Regions from separate parts of the Cellulosimicrobium sp. MI9406 genome, predicted to be linked through region 2. Evidence: riboswitches for the same ligand, from Rfam matches in the RefSeq annotation. Region 2 holds a riboswitch; the other holds the start of a gene.
What was found. A riboswitch is a leader RNA that binds a small molecule or an ion and turns the genes downstream of it on or off. The one in region 2 is predicted to bind thiamine pyrophosphate.

Region 1: linked by a shared signal. The riboswitch ahead of thiD (bifunctional hydroxymethylpyrimidine kinase/phosphomethylpyrimidine kinase) and the one ahead of thiO (glycine oxidase ThiO) in region 2 are both predicted to bind thiamine pyrophosphate.

The regions. Positions count from the first base shown of each region.
Region 1 covers NZ_JALIZI010000007.1:15,501-23,153, forward strand. Annotated here, with positions in the region: gene MT994_RS13715 (FCD domain-containing protein) at 1-170, shown strand, start outside; gene MT994_RS13720 (quinone oxidoreductase) at 197-1,246, shown strand; gene MT994_RS13725 (hypothetical protein) at 1,243-1,524, shown strand; gene MT994_RS13730 (DUF4862 family protein) at 1,562-2,572, shown strand; gene thiD (bifunctional hydroxymethylpyrimidine kinase/phosphomethylpyrimidine kinase) at 2,634-3,605, opposite strand; TPP riboswitch at 3,599-3,693, opposite strand; gene MT994_RS13740 (hypothetical protein) at 3,771-3,995, shown strand; gene MT994_RS13745 (SDR family oxidoreductase) at 4,068-4,952, opposite strand; gene pheT (phenylalanine--tRNA ligase subunit beta) at 4,949-7,570, opposite strand; gene pheS (phenylalanine--tRNA ligase subunit alpha) at 7,570-7,653, opposite strand, start outside.
Region 2 covers NZ_JALIZI010000004.1:149,797-157,449, reverse strand. Annotated here, with positions in the region: gene MT994_RS08905 (glycosyltransferase family 4 protein) at 1-537, shown strand, start outside; gene guaA (glutamine-hydrolyzing GMP synthase) at 542-2,155, opposite strand; gene thiE (thiamine phosphate synthase) at 2,198-2,911, opposite strand; TPP riboswitch at 2,956-3,058, shown strand; gene thiO (glycine oxidase ThiO) at 3,048-4,322, shown strand; gene thiS (sulfur carrier protein ThiS) at 4,328-4,561, shown strand; gene MT994_RS08880 (thiazole synthase) at 4,571-5,413, shown strand; gene MT994_RS08875 (ThiF family adenylyltransferase) at 5,513-6,826, opposite strand; gene MT994_RS08870 (DUF3817 domain-containing protein) at 6,823-7,269, opposite strand; gene MT994_RS08865 (ABC transporter ATP-binding protein) at 7,391-7,653, shown strand, end outside.

The DNA of each region.
Region 1 (7,653 bases), on a different contig from region 2:
TCGCCATGGTCGACCTCGACCGGACGGGCACGACGCACCGGGACGACCAGGACGCGCACGAGGCGATCCTGGACGCCGTCCACGACCGGGACACCGGCCGCGCCGCGGCGGCGGCACGCGAGCACCTCGCGGCCGTGCACGCGAAGGTCGCCGACCGAGGGCGACCGTGACCGCCGCGCGACCCTAGGCTGAGGCCATGCACGCGATCGTGGCCCGCGCGGCGGGCGGTCCCGAGGTCCTCGAGTACACCGAGCTGCCCGACCCGTCGCCGGGCCCGGGGCAGCTCCTCGTCCGCTCCGCGGTGGCGGGCGTGAACTTCATCGACACGTACAAGCGCTCCGGCGTGTACGCGATGGAGTACCCGCACGTCGTCGGGAGCGAGGGGGCCGGGGTCGTCGCCGAGGTGGGCGAGGGGGTCGAGGGGTTCGGCGTCGGCGACCGCGTCGTGTGGACCGAGGCGCCGGGGTCGTACGCGGAGCTCGTCGTGGTGGACGCCAGGCAGGCGCTGCACGTGCCGGACGCCGTCTCGCTCGAGGACGCGACCGCCGTCGCGCTCCAGGGGCTCACGGCGCACTACCTGTGCACGTCGTCGTACCCCGTGCGTCCGGGCGACCGTGTGCTCGTGCACGCGGGCGCGGGCGGCGTCGGGCTGCTCCTGACCCAGATGCTCGTGGCGCGGGGCGCGCACGTGATCTCCACGGTCTCGACCCCCGAGAAGGCGGAGCTGTCCCGCGGCGCGGGCGCCGAGCACGCGATCCAGTACACGGCGTTCGCCGACCTCACCGCCGAGCTGCCCGAGGTCGTGCGCGGGCTCACGGGCGGCGAGGGCGTCGCGGCGGTGTACGACTCGGTCGGCAAGGACACGTTCGACGCGTCGCTCGCGTCGCTGCGCCGCCGCGGCACGCTCGTCCTCTACGGCGGCTCCTCCGGGCAGGTCCCGCCGTTCGACCCGCAGCGCCTCAACGCGGGCGGCTCGCTCTTCCTCACGCGGCCCAAGCTCGCCGACCACACGGCGACGCGCGCCGAGCTCGTCGAGCGCGCGACCGAGGTGCTCGGCGCCGTCGCGGGCGGCACGCTGCACGTGCGCGTCGGCGCGACGTTCCCGCTCGCCGACGCCGCCGACGCCCACCGCGCGCTCGAGGGACGGGCGACCACCGGCAAGGTGCTGCTCCGTCCCGCCGGGGCGGACGACGCTCGCGCCACCACGACCGGGACCACGACCGGCACGACGACCGGGACCGCGTGAGCTGGGACTGGGTGCCGCCGCGCCCGGGCGAGGAGGACGGCTCCGACGGCGGCCCTTCCCCCGCGCTGCGCCGCACCGTGACCGTGCTCGCCGTGCTGCTCACCGCGGTGTTCGTCGTCTACTACGTGACCGTGGCGGTGCGCCAGCAGGCCGACGCGTGCGTCGCCGACCGGCCGGCGGGCGTCGCGGTGCAGGACGTCGAGGCACGGTGGCGCTGGGTGCCGCCGGGCTACGCGTGCGAGTACGCCACCGCCGACCAGGACGTCGCCCGCGCCTGACCCGCCCGGCATCCCCCACCACCACCGACGAGGACCGATGACCGACCTGCACGACCGCCCCCTGACCCTGCTCGGCGCCTATGCCCTCGCCGGCGTCCCCGACCCGGGCGGCTGGTACGCCGCCCTCGACGAGGACGGCCTCGACGGCCTCGAGCACCCCGTCGACCCGGACGACGCGGACGCGCTCGCGACGACCGCGGCCGCGCTGCCGCCGCACTGGGCGCTGCTGCCGACGACGGTCGCCGCGACGGCCCGCCGCGCCGCGGCCGACCGCTCCTACGGCCTCGCGTCCGACGACGAGGAGGGTCGGCGCGAGGCGGTCGACGGCGTCGCGCGCGTCCTCGCGGCCATGACCCGGCTCGCCGAGGCGGAGGGTCGACGGCGCGTCGTCGCGGTCGAGCTCCAGTCCGCGCCCGGTCCCGGCCGCGGCTCCGGCGCGGCGCTCGCGCGCAGCCTCACCGAGCTGGCCGCCGTCGCGCCCGCCGGGCTGCCGCTCGTGGTGGAGCACTGCGACGCGCCCCGCCCGTGGGGCGTCGCGGAGAAGGGCTTCCTCGCGCTCGACGACGAGATCGCGGCCGTCGCGCGCGCGGCCCGGGACACCGGCCACCCCCTGCACGTCGGGCTCAACTGGGGCCGGTCCGCCATCGAGGGGCGCAGCGCCGCGACGCCCGTCGAGCACGCGCGGGCGGCCGCCGGCGCAGGCCTCCTCGCGAGCGCGATGCTCTCCGGTGCCGCCGGCCGGCCCGGCCGGTGGGGTGCGCCGTGGGCGGACGCGCACGTGCCGCCCCACGGCCCGGACCCCGCGCTCCCCGGCCCGGACGAGTCGATGCTCGGCCCGGCCGAGGTGCGCGAGTTCCTCGCCGCGGCCGGGCCGGTCCCGCTCGTCGGCGCCAAGGTGACGACGCGGCCCGCGGACGCCCCGCCCGCGCAGCGCCTCGCCGTCGCGCGCGCGACGCTCGCCGTGCTCCGCGACGCGCTGGCCGACCTCGACACCGACCGCGGAGTCGGCCCCACGGCCGACCACGCAGCGAGCCGCCCCACGGCCTGAGCGCGCCCCGCGGGCCGGGGTCAGGCACGTCGCAGCCCGGGCTCGGCCGGTCGACCCGGGCTCAGCCCCGCCGCACGGGCGCCGAGCGGTGCAGGTGGTCCACGGGCCCCCGGCCCGTCCCCACCCGCAGCGCGGCGCCGGCGCGCAGCGCGCCCGTGAGCCACTCCTTCGCCTCGCGGGTCGCTTCCTCCCAGCTCGCGCGCTGCGGTCGCAGCGCCGCGAGCGCCGCCGAGAGCGAGCACCCCGTGCCGTGGGTGTGGGGCGTGTCGATGCGCTCGGCGTCGAACGTCGTGACGGTGGGCGCCCCCGGCGCGCGGCCCGTCGTCGGCCCGGGCGCGGGGACGACGAGCGCGTCGGGCGACGTGCGTCCGCTGAGGTGACCGCCCTTGAGCAGCACGACGGCGTCGCTCGCGGTCGCGTACTGCGTCGCCTGGCGCAGGGCGTCGTCCCACGTCGTCGCGGGCTCCTGCCCGCCGAGGACGCCGAGCTCGGGCAGGTTCGGCGTGACGACGTCGGCGCGCGCCGCGAGGTCGCGCACGGCCTGCTCCGCACCCGCGTCGAGCAGGCGGTGGCCGGACGTCGCGACCATCACCGGGTCCAGGACGACCCAGGGCCGCGGAGCACCCGCGGCGGCGCGCGCCGCGGCGAGGTCGTCGAGCCACTCCCCGACGGCGCGGGCGTTCGCCTCGTCCGCGACCATGCCGATCTTCACGGCGTCGACCTCGACGTCGTCGGACACGGCGTCGAGCTGCGCGCGCAGGAACGCCGGCCCGGGGACGTGCACCGACCGTACGCCGTGGGTGTTCTGCGCGACGAGCGCCGTGGTGACGGCCATGCCGTAGGCGCCGTGCGCGCAGAACGCCTTGAGGTCGGCCTGGATCCCGGCGCCGCCGGTCGGGTCGGTCCCCGCGACGGAGAGGACGCGGGGGCGGGACGGTGCCGGGTCGGGCCGACGGCCCGGGTCGGGCCGGCGGTCACGGTCCGCGGGAGCGGAGGCCGGGTCGGAGGTGTGCCGAGGCAGGGCGAGCGTCATCGCGCGGACATCCCTTCGCTGGTACGAGCCAGATCAGGTTCGACGGGTCTCATCTCAGCCCCGGTGCGGGGCACCCCGTGTCGCGGGCCATGCTACGCGGCGACCCGTGCGCTTTTCACCCGCCCCGACGCGTGAGACGACGCGCGTGCGCGCGTCTTTCCGGGTATGACGCAGCACGTCGCCCCCGCGACCCGCCCCTTCCTGCCGGACGCGCCCGTCCCGGTCCAGGTGCCCGCCCTCTGCACGACGTACGACCGCGACGGCCGGCGGGTCGTGCTCACGGGCGTCGTCACGCACGACGCGGGCGGCCTCGTGGCGTTCGAGTACGAGCACCCCGAGCGGGGCCTGTGGCACGTGTGGGTCGACCGGGACGCGTGCGTCCCGCTGTGACCCGGTGCCCGGACGCACGGACGCCGCCCGACCGGGGGGTCGGGCGGCGTCGGCCGTGCGGGGCGCGTGCGCTCAGCGGGCGGGGAGCTCCCCCGGCATCGGGTCGTCGGAGCCCCAGCGCGTGACGCGCAGCCGACGGCCGTCGGGACCGGGCAGCGCGACGCCCGCGCGGGCGGCCTCCTGGGCGGCCGCGCGGAGCGACCCGGGCGAGTCGTGCGTCACGCGCACGAACGACCCCGAGAACGCGTCGAGCTCGCCGCGGGCGATCGCGACGACCATCTCGACCGTGCGCTCGACGGGCGTCCACTCCGTGCGGCCCTCGTGCATGACCATGGACGCCGTCATGTCGGTCTGCACGACGCCCGGCGACACCTCGAAGGTCCGCAGCCCGAGCGCGTGGCCCGAGCGGTGGAGGTTCGCCCCGAGACGCAGGAGCGCCGTCTTGCTCGCGTTGTACGCGCTCGCGCCCTCCATGTCGTGCGAGCCCGCGCCGCTGTTGAGGTCGACGACGCGGCCGCCGCCGCGCGCGAGCATCCCGGGGACGACGGCGCGCGCGAGCAGGAACGGCCCGCGCACGTTGGTCTCCAGGACGGCCCACCACTCGTCGGGGTCCGCCTCCCAGAGCGGCACCTCGGCGTCGACCCGGCCCGCGTTGTTGACGAGCAGGTCCACGCTCCCGAGCGTGGCCTCGGCCTCGCGGACGGCCGCGGCCACCGCCGCCGCGTCGGTCACGTCCGCCGTGACGACGACGGCCCGGCCCGCGCCGTCGAGCGCGGCGATCTCGTCGGCCACCCCGGCGAGCCGGCCCGCGTCGCGTGCGAGGAGCGCGACGTCGAGACCGGACGCGGCGAGCCCGACGGCGACCGCGCGGCCGATGCCGCGCGACGCCCCGGTGACGAGCGCGGTGCGCGCGGGCGCCACGTCCGGCGTCGCGCCCTGCCTCGGTGCGCCGCTCATGCGCGCAGCTCCGCCCCGACGCGCTCGCGCGCGGCGGCCACGGCGCCCTCCCGGACCCGCGCGACGTCGTCGGCGGTGAGGGTGCGGTCCGCGGCGCGCAGCCGCAGCGAGAACGCGAGCGACTTGCGCCCGGCGCCCACCTGCTCGCCCGTGAAGACGTCGAACAGCACGACCTCCTCCGCGAGCTCGCCGGCGCCCTCGACGACCGCGGCGCGCAGCGCCTCGGCCGGCACGTCGGCGGCGACGACGAACGCGAGGTCCTCCTTCGCCGCCGGGAACCCGGAGACCGGGGTCGCCTGGACGGGCTCGTCGGACGCACCCGCGACGAGCGCCGACAGGTCGAGCTCGAACGCCACGGAGCGGGCGGGCAGGCCGACGTTCTCGAGCACCTTGGGGTGCAGCTCGCCCGCGTGCCCGACGACCGTCCCGTCGGCGAGCTCGAGGCGCGCGCAGCGGCCCGGGTGGAACGGGGCCCGCGCGGTGTCGGCGACCACGCGCACGGCGTCGTCCCCCCGCAGACCGGCGCGGTCCGCGACCAGGCGCGCCGCGTCGAGCGCGTCCGTCCAGTCCGCCGGCCGGCCGGAGCCCCACCAGCCCGCCCGCTCGCGACGACCGACCAGGACGCCCGCGACGTGGCGCGGCTGCGCCGGGAGCGCGGCCTCGATCGCGGCGAGGTCGTCGTCGGAGGGACGCACCCCGCCGGGCAGCGACGGCGCGGCCGGGGCGCCCGGGCGCGGGTGCGTCACGAGGCCGACCTCGAACACGGCGACGTCCCCGAGCCCGCGGCCCACGTTGCGGCGCGTGGTCTCCAGGAGCGTGCTCAGCACGTCCGTGCGCATCAGGGGGCGGTCGTCGGCCAGCGGGTTGAGCAGGCGCAGCGCCCGGCGGCGCTCGTCGTCCGCGGGGATCCGCAGCGCGTCGAGCTCGCCCTCGCCGACGAACGGGTAGCTCAGCGTCTCGACGAACCCGTGCTCGGCGAGCGCGCGGGCGACCGACCGGCGCACGCGCTGCTCGCGCGTGAGCCCGCGGCCGCCGGGCGCCGAGGGGAGCACCGACGGGATCTCGTCGTACCCGACGAGGCGCGCGACCTCCTCGACCAGCTCGGCCGGCTCGGTGAGGTCGGGGCGCCACGACGGCGGGGTCACGACGACGACGCCCGTCGCGGCGGCGTCGTCCGCGTCGACCGCGCACCCGATCGCCCCGAGCGTCCCGACGACCTGCTCGAGCGTGTACGGCACGCCGACGAGACGCTCGGCCTCGCCGACGGGCAGGTGGATCGGGGTGGGCGCGGTCACGCGGTCGAGGTCGCTGACGGCCGGGTCGGCGGTCCCGCCGCCCAGCTCGACGAGCAGGTCGACGACGCGCTGCGCCGCGACCGCGGGCAGCAGCGGGTCCACGCCGCGCTCGAACCGCTTCGCGGCCTCGCTCGACAGCTTGTGGCGGCGCGACGTGCGCGCGACCGTCACGGGGTCGAAGTGGGCGGCCTCGACGAGCACCGCCGTCGTCTCCGGCCCGACCTCCGAGGAGGCACCGCCCATGACGCCGGCGAGACCCAGCACGCGCGCGCCGCGTGCACCGTCGGGGCTGTCGGTGATGAGCAGGTCCTCCGGGTCGAGCGCGCGGTCCACGTCGTCGAGCGTCGTGAGCCGCTCGCCCGGGGCGGCGCGCCGCACCACGACGGGGGCCGCGACCTTCTCGAGGTCGTACGCGTGCAGCGGCTGCCCGAGGTCGAGCATGACGTAGTTCGTCACGTCGACCGCGAGCGAGATGGGCCGCATGCCCGACGCCGTGAGGCGGCGCTGCATCCACGCGGGCGTCTGCGCCGCGGGGTCGAGCCCGCGCACGACGCGCGTGACGAACCGGTCGCACCCGACGACGCCGTGGACCGGAGCCGCGTCGTCGACCTCGACGGGGAAGCCGTCGGGCGTCGCCGCGGGCGGGGGCGTGGGCAGGGAGCCGGGCAGGCCCGGGTCCGTGAAGCGCGCGCCCGTCGAGTGCGAGAACTCGCGCGCGACACCGCGGTAGGAGAACGCGTACCCGCGGTCGGGCGTCACGTTGATCTCGAGCACCTCGTCGCCGAGCCCGAGCAGCGCGACCGCGTCCTGCCCCGGGGTGAGGTCCTCGGCCGCGTACCCGAGCCGCGGCAGCACGATGATGCCGTCGTGGTCCTCGCCGAGGCCGAGCTCGCGCTGCGAGCAGATCATGCCGTCGGACACGTGCCCGTACGTCTTGCGGCTCGCGATGGGGAACGGACCGGGCAGGACGGAGCCCGGCAGCGCGACGACGACGAGGTCGCCCGGCGCGAAGTTGTGCGCGCCGCACACGATCCCGCGCGCTCCACCCGCCGGCACGTCGGCCGGCTCGACGCCCTTGATCTCGGCGGCGTTGTGCTCCGGCCCGACGTCGACCAGGCACCAGTTGATCGTCTTGCCGTTCTTCTGCGGCTCGGGCGTCATCTCCAGGACGCGCCCGACGACGAGGGGACCCGTCACGGCCGCGCCGTGGATCGCCTCCTCCTCCAGGCCGACGCGGACGAGGTCGGCGGCGAGCCGCTCGGCGGTGAGCCCCGCGGGCAGCTCGACGTGGTCGCCCAGCCAGTCGATGGCGACGTACGGCATCAGATCTCCGTTCCGAACTGGGCGGAGAAGCGCACGTCGCCCTCCACCATGTCGTGCATGTCCGCGATCCCGTGGCGCAGCAT
Region 2 (7,653 bases):
CGCAAGCGCGTGCTGCCGTTCCTCGAGGTCGTGCGCGACGCCGTCGCGCGCCTCCCCGAGGGGGCGCTGCACGTGACGCTCGCCGGGGACGGACCCGAGCTGGCCGACGCGCGGCGCTTCGTCACCGAGCACGGGCTGGGGTCGGTCGTGTCGCTCCCCGGCCGCCTCGACGCGACGGGCCTCCAGCGGCTCTACGCGCGCGCCGACGTGTTCGCCGCGCCCGCCGTCGAGGAGGCGTTCGGCATCGCGGCGCTCGAGGGCCAGGCCGCCGGGCTGGCGGTGCTCACGCGCTCGCAGTCGGGCGTGGCGGAGCGCCTCACCGACGGCGTCGACGCGCTCGTGGCGGACGACGACGCCGGCCTCGCCGACGCGCTCGTGCGCCTCGCGACCGAGGACGGCCTGCTCGACCGGATCGTCGCCCACAACCGGGACGTGCCGTCGTCGGCGGGCTGGCCGCGCGTGCTCGCCGACGTGGAGCGGGCATACGAACGGGCCGCGACGATCGCCGTGGATCGTCGGGCCCGTCCGTCCCGCTAGGGGGTCACTCCCACTCGATGGTGCCCGGGGGCTTGCTCGTCACGTCGAGCACGACGCGGTTGACCTCGGAGACCTCGTTGGTGATGCGCGTCGAGATGACGGACAGCACGTCGTAGGGCAGGCGCGTCCAGTCGGCCGTCATCGCGTCCTCGGACGAGACGGGGCGCAGCACGATCGGGTGGCCGTAGGTGCGGCCGTCGCCCTGGACGCCGACCGAGCGGACGTCGGCGAGCAGCACGACCGGGCACTGCCAGATCTCGTCGTCCAGACCCGCCTTCGTCAGCTCCTCGCGCGCGATCGCGTCGGCGGCGCGCAGCGTCTCGAGGCGGTCCGCCGTGACCTCGCCGACGATGCGGATGCCGAGCCCGGGGCCCGGGAACGGCTGGCGCGCGACGATCTCCTCGGGCACGCCGAGCTCGCGGCCGACCGCGCGGACCTCGTCCTTGAACAGGGTGCGCAGCGGCTCGACGAGCGAGAACTGCAGGTCGTCGGGCAGGCCGCCGACGTTGTGGTGGCTCTTGATGTTCGCCGCGCCCTCGCCGCCGCCGGACTCGACGACGTCCGGGTAGAGCGTGCCCTGCACGAGGAACTTCACCTCGGCCCCGTGCTCGCCCGCGTCCTCGACGATCTGGCGCGCCGCGTCCTCGAACACGCGGATGAACTCGCGGCCGATGATCTTGCGCTTCGTCTCCGGGTCGCTGTGCCCGGCGAGCGCGGTGAGGAACCGCTCCTTCTCGTCACGGATCACGAGGTTGACGCCCGTCGCCGCGACGAAGTCGCGCTCGATCTGCTCCACCTCGCCCGCGCGCATCAGCCCGTGGTCCACGTGCACGCACGTGAGCTGGTCGCCCACCGCGCGCTGCACGAGCGCCGCGGCGACGGCGGAGTCCACGCCGCCCGAGAGCGCGCAGATGACGCGCGCGTCGCCGACCTGGGCGCGGATCGCCGCGACCTGGTCCGCGATGACGTTGCCGGGCGTCCAGTCCGGGGCGAGGCCCGCGCCGTCGTACAGGAAGTGCTCCAGCACCGTCTGGCCGTGCGCGGAGTGCTTGACCTCCGGGTGCCACTGCACGCCGTAGAGGCGACGCTCGCGGTCCTCGAACGCGGCGACCGGCGAGCCCGACGACGTCGCGAGGACCTCGAAGCCCTCGGGCGCGCGGTGCACGGCGTCGCCGTGGCTCATCCACGTGGTCTGGTTCTGCGGCGTGCCGTCGAGCAGCACGCCCGCGGCGCACACCTCGACCTCGGTGCCGCCGTACTCGCGCAGGCCCGTCTGGGCGACCTCGCCGCCGAGCGCCTTCGCCATGGCCTGGAAGCCGTAGCAGATGCCCATGACGGGCACGCCGGCCTCGAACAGCGCCGGGTCGACGAACGGGGCACCCGTCGCGTACACGGACGAGGGGCCGCCCGAGAGGATGATCGCGGCCGGGTCCTTCGCGAGCATCTGCTCGACCGTGAAGGTGTGCGGCACGATCTCGGAGTAGACCTTGGCCTCGCGCACGCGGCGCGCGATGAGCTGCGCGTACTGGGCGCCGAAGTCGACGACGAGCACGGGCCGCGGGGTCGAGGCCACCTCGGCGGTGGTGGGGGTGTCGGGAGCGGTGGCGGGTGACGTCACCCGTCCAGGATAGTCGCCGTGCGGCGGGGCTCGTCCCGCGTCTCAGGCGTCGGTGCGCGCCTCGGCGCGCGCCGCGACCCGCTCGCGCAGGGCGCGGGCGGCCGCCTCCGGGTCGCTCGCCGCCGTGATCGCGCGCACCACCACGATCCGGGTCGCGCCCGCGTCGAGGACCGCGTCGAGCCGGTCCGCGTCGATCCCGCCGATCGCGAACCAGGGCGTCGCGGGCCGGGTCGCCGCGACGTCGCGCAGCAGGTCGAGGCCGACGGCGGCCCGCCCCGGCTTCGTCGGGGTCGCCCACAGCGGGCCCACGCAGAAGTAGTCCACCGCCGGGTCGGCCTCCGCCGCGGCCGCCTGCGCGGCCGAGTGCGTGGACCGGCCGAGCACGGGCCCCGCGCCCAGCAGCGCCCGCACCGCCGGGACCGGCAGGTCGCCCTGGCCCATGTGCACGACCGGCGCCCCCGTGACCGACGCCACGTCCGCCCGGTCGTTCACGGCCCACAGCGCGCCGTGCTCCGTCGCGACCCGCGCGACGACCTCCTGGAGCTCGAGCTCGCGCGCGACGTCGAGCGTCTTGTCGCGGAGCTGCACGACGTCCACCCCGCCCGCGAGCGCCGCCCGCAGGAAGTCCTCGAAGTCGCCGCGCTCCTCGCGCGCGTCCGTGCAGAGGTAGAGCCGCGCGTCGGCGAGCCGGGCGCGTGCGGCGTCCCCCGCCGACGGGGTGGGAGTGGCCGGGGTGGTGGAGGTCTCGGAGCTCACCCGCGGGAGCCTAGCCTCGGCGGGCCCACGGCAGGAGGTACTGTGGCCGACAGCACGGGAGCCCCGCACGGGGCTGAGAGGGCGTCGCCGCCGACCGTCGAACCTGATCTGGGTCATGCCAGCGAAGGGAGCGCACATGAGCCTGTCCGTCCACCCGTCCGCGGGTGGCTCCGTCGTGCCCGACGGCGCGCGTGACGTCGTCGTCGTGGGGGGCGGGATCGTGGGTCTCGCCGTCGCGTGGCGCGCGGCGCGCGCGGGCCTGACCGTCACGGTGCTCGACCCGACGCCGGGCGCGGGCGCGACGCATGCCGCCGCGGGGATGCTCGCGCCGGTGACCGAGGCCGACTTCGGGGAGGAGGCCGCCCTGCGGCTCCACCTCGCGGCCGCCGCGGCGTGGCCGGCGTTCGCCGCGGACCTGCGCGCGGCGACGGGGGCGGACGTCGGGCTGCGGACCGCCGGGACGCTCACCCTCGCCTACGACGCGGACGACCTCGCGCTGCTCCGCCGCGTCCTCGCGCTGCACGCCGCGCACGGTCTCGCGTCGCACGAGCTCACCGTCGCCGACGCGCGCCGACGCGAGCCGTACCTGGGCCCGCGCGTCGCCGGGGCGGCGTGGGCCCCCGCGGACCACGCCGTCGACCCGCGCGCGACGCACGCCGCGCTGCTCGCGGCGGTCGTCGGACGCGACACCGCGGGCGCGGGCTCGGCCGCCGGGACCCGCGTCGTCCGCGCGGCCGCGACCCGGCTCGCGCTCGATGCCGGGCGCGTGGTCGGCGTGCACGACGACGCGGGCCGGCTCCACCGCGCGGGTGCGGTCGTCGTCGCGGCGGGCTGGCAGTCGGGCGCCCTGCTCGCGGGCGTGCCGGGCGTCGTCGTGCCCACGCGCCCGGTGAAGGGTCAGACGCTGCGGCTCGACGCGGGCCCGGACCTCGCGCTCGAGCACGTCGTGCGCGGGCTCGTGCAGGGTCGGCCGGTGTACGTCGTGCCGCGCGACGCCGAGCCGACGGGGCCGCGCGCCGGGCACCGGGAGGTCGTCGTCGGGGCGACCACCGAGGAGAACCCCGACGACCGTCGCGCCACCGCCGGCGGCGTCTTCGCGCTCCTGCGGGACGCGCGCGCCCTCCTGCCGGGGATCGACGGGGCCGCGCTGGTCGAGGTGACGCCGCGGGGCCGCCCCGCGACCCCGGACAACCTCCCGCTCGTCGGGCCGACGGACGTCCCGGGGCTGCACCTCGCGACGGGGCACGGCCGCAACGGCATCCTGCTCGCCCCGCTCACGGCCGACGCCGTCGTCGCCGGGCTCGGCAGGCTCTTCGCGCTCGGCGGGACCGAGCCCGGCGACGACGTCGCGACCGCCCTCGCCACCGCCCGGACCGACCGCTTCGCCCGCACCGCCACGACACCGAGGTGAGACCCGTGACCGCACCCGCACCCACCGCGCTCGTCAACGGCGAGCCGTACCCGCTCGACGGCGACGTCGACCTGGAGCGGCTCGTCGCCGCGCTCGTCCCCGCCTACGTCGCCGACGGCACGCCGCAGGGCGTCGCGGTGGCCGTCGGGGACGCCGTCGTGCCGCGCGGCGCCTGGGCGACGACCGTCGTCGCGCCCGGGGACCGCATCGAGATCGTCACCGCCGTCCAGGGCGGCTGAGGAGGACCCATGACCACGACCGACGTCTCCCCCGCCACCGCGAGCGGGCCGACCGGCGCCGACGACCCGCTCGTCGTCGCCGGCACCCTGATCGGGTCGCGCCTCGTCATGGGCACCGGCGGGGCCGCGAACCTGCTCACGCTCGAGGACGCGCTCGTCGCGTCGGGCACCGCCCTCACGACCGTCGCGATGCGACGCGTCGCCGTCCGCGCCGGCGGGGACGCGAGCCCCGACGCGGGGATCTGGGCGCTGCTCGCCCGCCTCGGTATCCGCGCGCTGCCCAACACCGCCGGGTGCTTCTCGGTGCGGGAGGCCGTGCTCACCGCGCACCTCGCGCGCGAGGCGTGCGGTACCGAGTGGGTCAAGCTCGAGGTGATCGCCGACGACGTGACCCTCCTGCCCGACCCGGTCGGCCTCGTCGAGGCGGCGGACCAGCTCGTGCGCGACGGGTTCGTCGTGCTGCCCTACACGAACGACGACCCGATCCTCGCGCGCCGGCTGGAGGACGTCGGCTGCGCCGCCGTCATGCCCCTCGGGGCACCGATCGGCACGGGGCTCGGCATCCTCAACCCGCGCAACATCGAGGCGATCGCCGCCGCGGCCCGGGTGCCCGTGATCCTCGACGCGGGGATCGGCACGGCGTCCGACGCCGCGCTCGCGATGGAGCTCGGCTGCGACGGCGTGCTCCTCGCGACTGCCGTCACGCGCGCCGCCGACCCGGTCCGCATGGCCCGCGCGATGCGCCTCGCCGTCGAGTCGGGCCGGCTCGCCGCGGGCGCCGGGCGCATCCCCCGCCGCGAGGGCGCCCTGGCGAGCTCGTCCCCGCAGGGCCGCCTCGACCTGGCCCTCTGACGCCGTCGACCAGGCCGTCCCGGCGGGCCGAGCAGGCCATCCGGGCTCGTCCGCCGACCAGGACGCACCACGACCACCTGGTCGACGTGCAGGGGGGCGTTAGGGGGCAGGAGGTTCCAGGGCGGTGAGGAGGGCGGGGACGCCGCCGACGACGGAGCGCGCGTCGAGGCCCGCGGCGCGAGCGACGTCCGCGACGCGGGCCGACCGGCCGCCGACCGCGCACACCACGAGCACCGGGCGGTCGGCGGGCAGGTCCGCGAGCGCCGCGGCGGCACCGGGGTCCTGCGCGCCGCCGAGGAACGCGCCGCTCGGGACGAGCGTCGCCCCGGGGAGCGGGCGCACCTGCGCCTCCCAGTCCTCGCGGACGTCGAGGAGGAAGGGTGCGGCGTCGTCGGCCCGCAGCAGGGCGGCCGCGTCGGGGGCGGACACGTCGCGCGGCGCGGGCCCCGGGGCTCCGGTCGGCCCCGCCCCGGCGCCGGGCACCGCCATGGCCGGCGCCACCGGCCGGAGCCCGCAGAACGCGGCGTAGGCGTCGTCGCCCGGAAGGAGCGCGGTGACGGGCTCGCGCGTCGGGTCGGCGCGCACGGTGAGCTGGCGCCACGAGAGGTCGAGGGCGTCGTAGACGGCGAGGCGGCCCAGCAGCGTCGTGCCGGCGCCGGTGACGAGCTTGATCGCCTCGGTCGCCATGACCGAGCCGACGGTGCCGCACATCGCGCCGAACACACCGCCGGTCGCGCAGTCGGGTGCCGCGCCCGGGGGCGGCGGGACGGGGAACACGTCGCGGTAGGTGACCCCACGCGGAGTCTGCTCTCCCGACCCCACGGGATCCGGACCCGCGGCGTCCGGGTGCGGGGCGTCGTCGGGCACGGCGAAGCGGGGCGCGGCCCAGAAGACGCTGACCTGTCCCTGGAAGCGGTAGATCGAGCCCCAGACGACGGGCAGGCCGAGGACCTCGGCCGCGTCGGAGACGAGGTAGCGGGTCGGGAAGTTGTCGGCGCCGTCGAGCACGACGTCGTAGCCGCGCAGCACGTCGAGCGCGTTGTCCGCGTCGAGCCGCAGCGCGTGCTCGACGACGTGGACGTGCGGGTTGACGTCCGCGATGCTCTCGCGCGCGGAGTCGACCTTGCGGCGCCCGACGTCCGACCCGCCGTGGATGACCTGGCGCTGGAGGTTGGACGTGTCGACGGCGTCGTCGTCGACGATGCCGATCGTGCCGACGCCCGCGGCCGCGAGGTAGAGCAGCGCGGGGCTGCCGAGGCCGCCCGCGCCGACGACGAGCACGCGCGCGGCCGCGAGCCGCCGCTGGCCCTCGGTGCCGACGCCCGGCAGCGCGAGGTGGCGCGCGTAGCGCTCGAGCTCCGGCGTCGAGAGCTCGGGACCGGGCGCGACGAGGGGGGCGAGCGGCGTCGTCATGCCGCGTACTGCTCCTCCAGCGCGACGAGCTTCGCGTCGGCCTCGGCGTGCACCTTCTTCTCGAGGATGAACGACATGACCGGGACGACGCCGGCGAACACCATCGTCGCGAGGCGGCCCCAGCCCCAGCGCATCTTGGTCCACAGGTCGAGCACGGTGACGAGGTACACGACGTAGATCCAGCCATGCGCGAAGGGGATCCAGGACACGTACCGCATGATCCCGTCGACGTCGACGAACTGGCCCACGCCGTACTTGACGATCATCTCGACGCACAGGATGAGCAGCATCACACCGGTGACGATCGCGAGGACCCGGTAGCGCGCGAGCGCGCCGCGCGCCTTGCGGATCGCGGTGCGCGCGGCCTCCGCGCTGGGGGCCGCCGCGTCGGCGGGGGCGACGACGGGCGCGTCGGTGGGGGTGGCCGGGTCCTGCGTGGTCATGGGAGAGGTCCTCGTTCCGGGCGAGACGGCCGCGGCGGTCTCCGCCGCGTGCGGTGGCGTGACGCGGTCGCCGCGTTAAACCGTCGCCGCGTGTCGGACGCCGAACCTAGGGTAGAACACCGTGCGACCCCTCCCTCTCCCCGACCCGGGGACCCCCGACCTGCGCGGCCCGTCCCGCTACCTCCTCTGGATCGCCCGGCGCCAGTGGACGGTGCTCACGGTGTCCGTGCTGCTCGGCCTCGTGAACTTCGCGTGCCAGGCGTTCCAGCCGTACATGCTCGGCCGCGCGCTCGACGAGGGGCTCACCGCCGGGTTCGGTGCCGAGCTGTGGCGCTGGGCGGGCCTCCTGCTCGCGCTGGGCCTGGGCATCGTCGTCACGGGCGT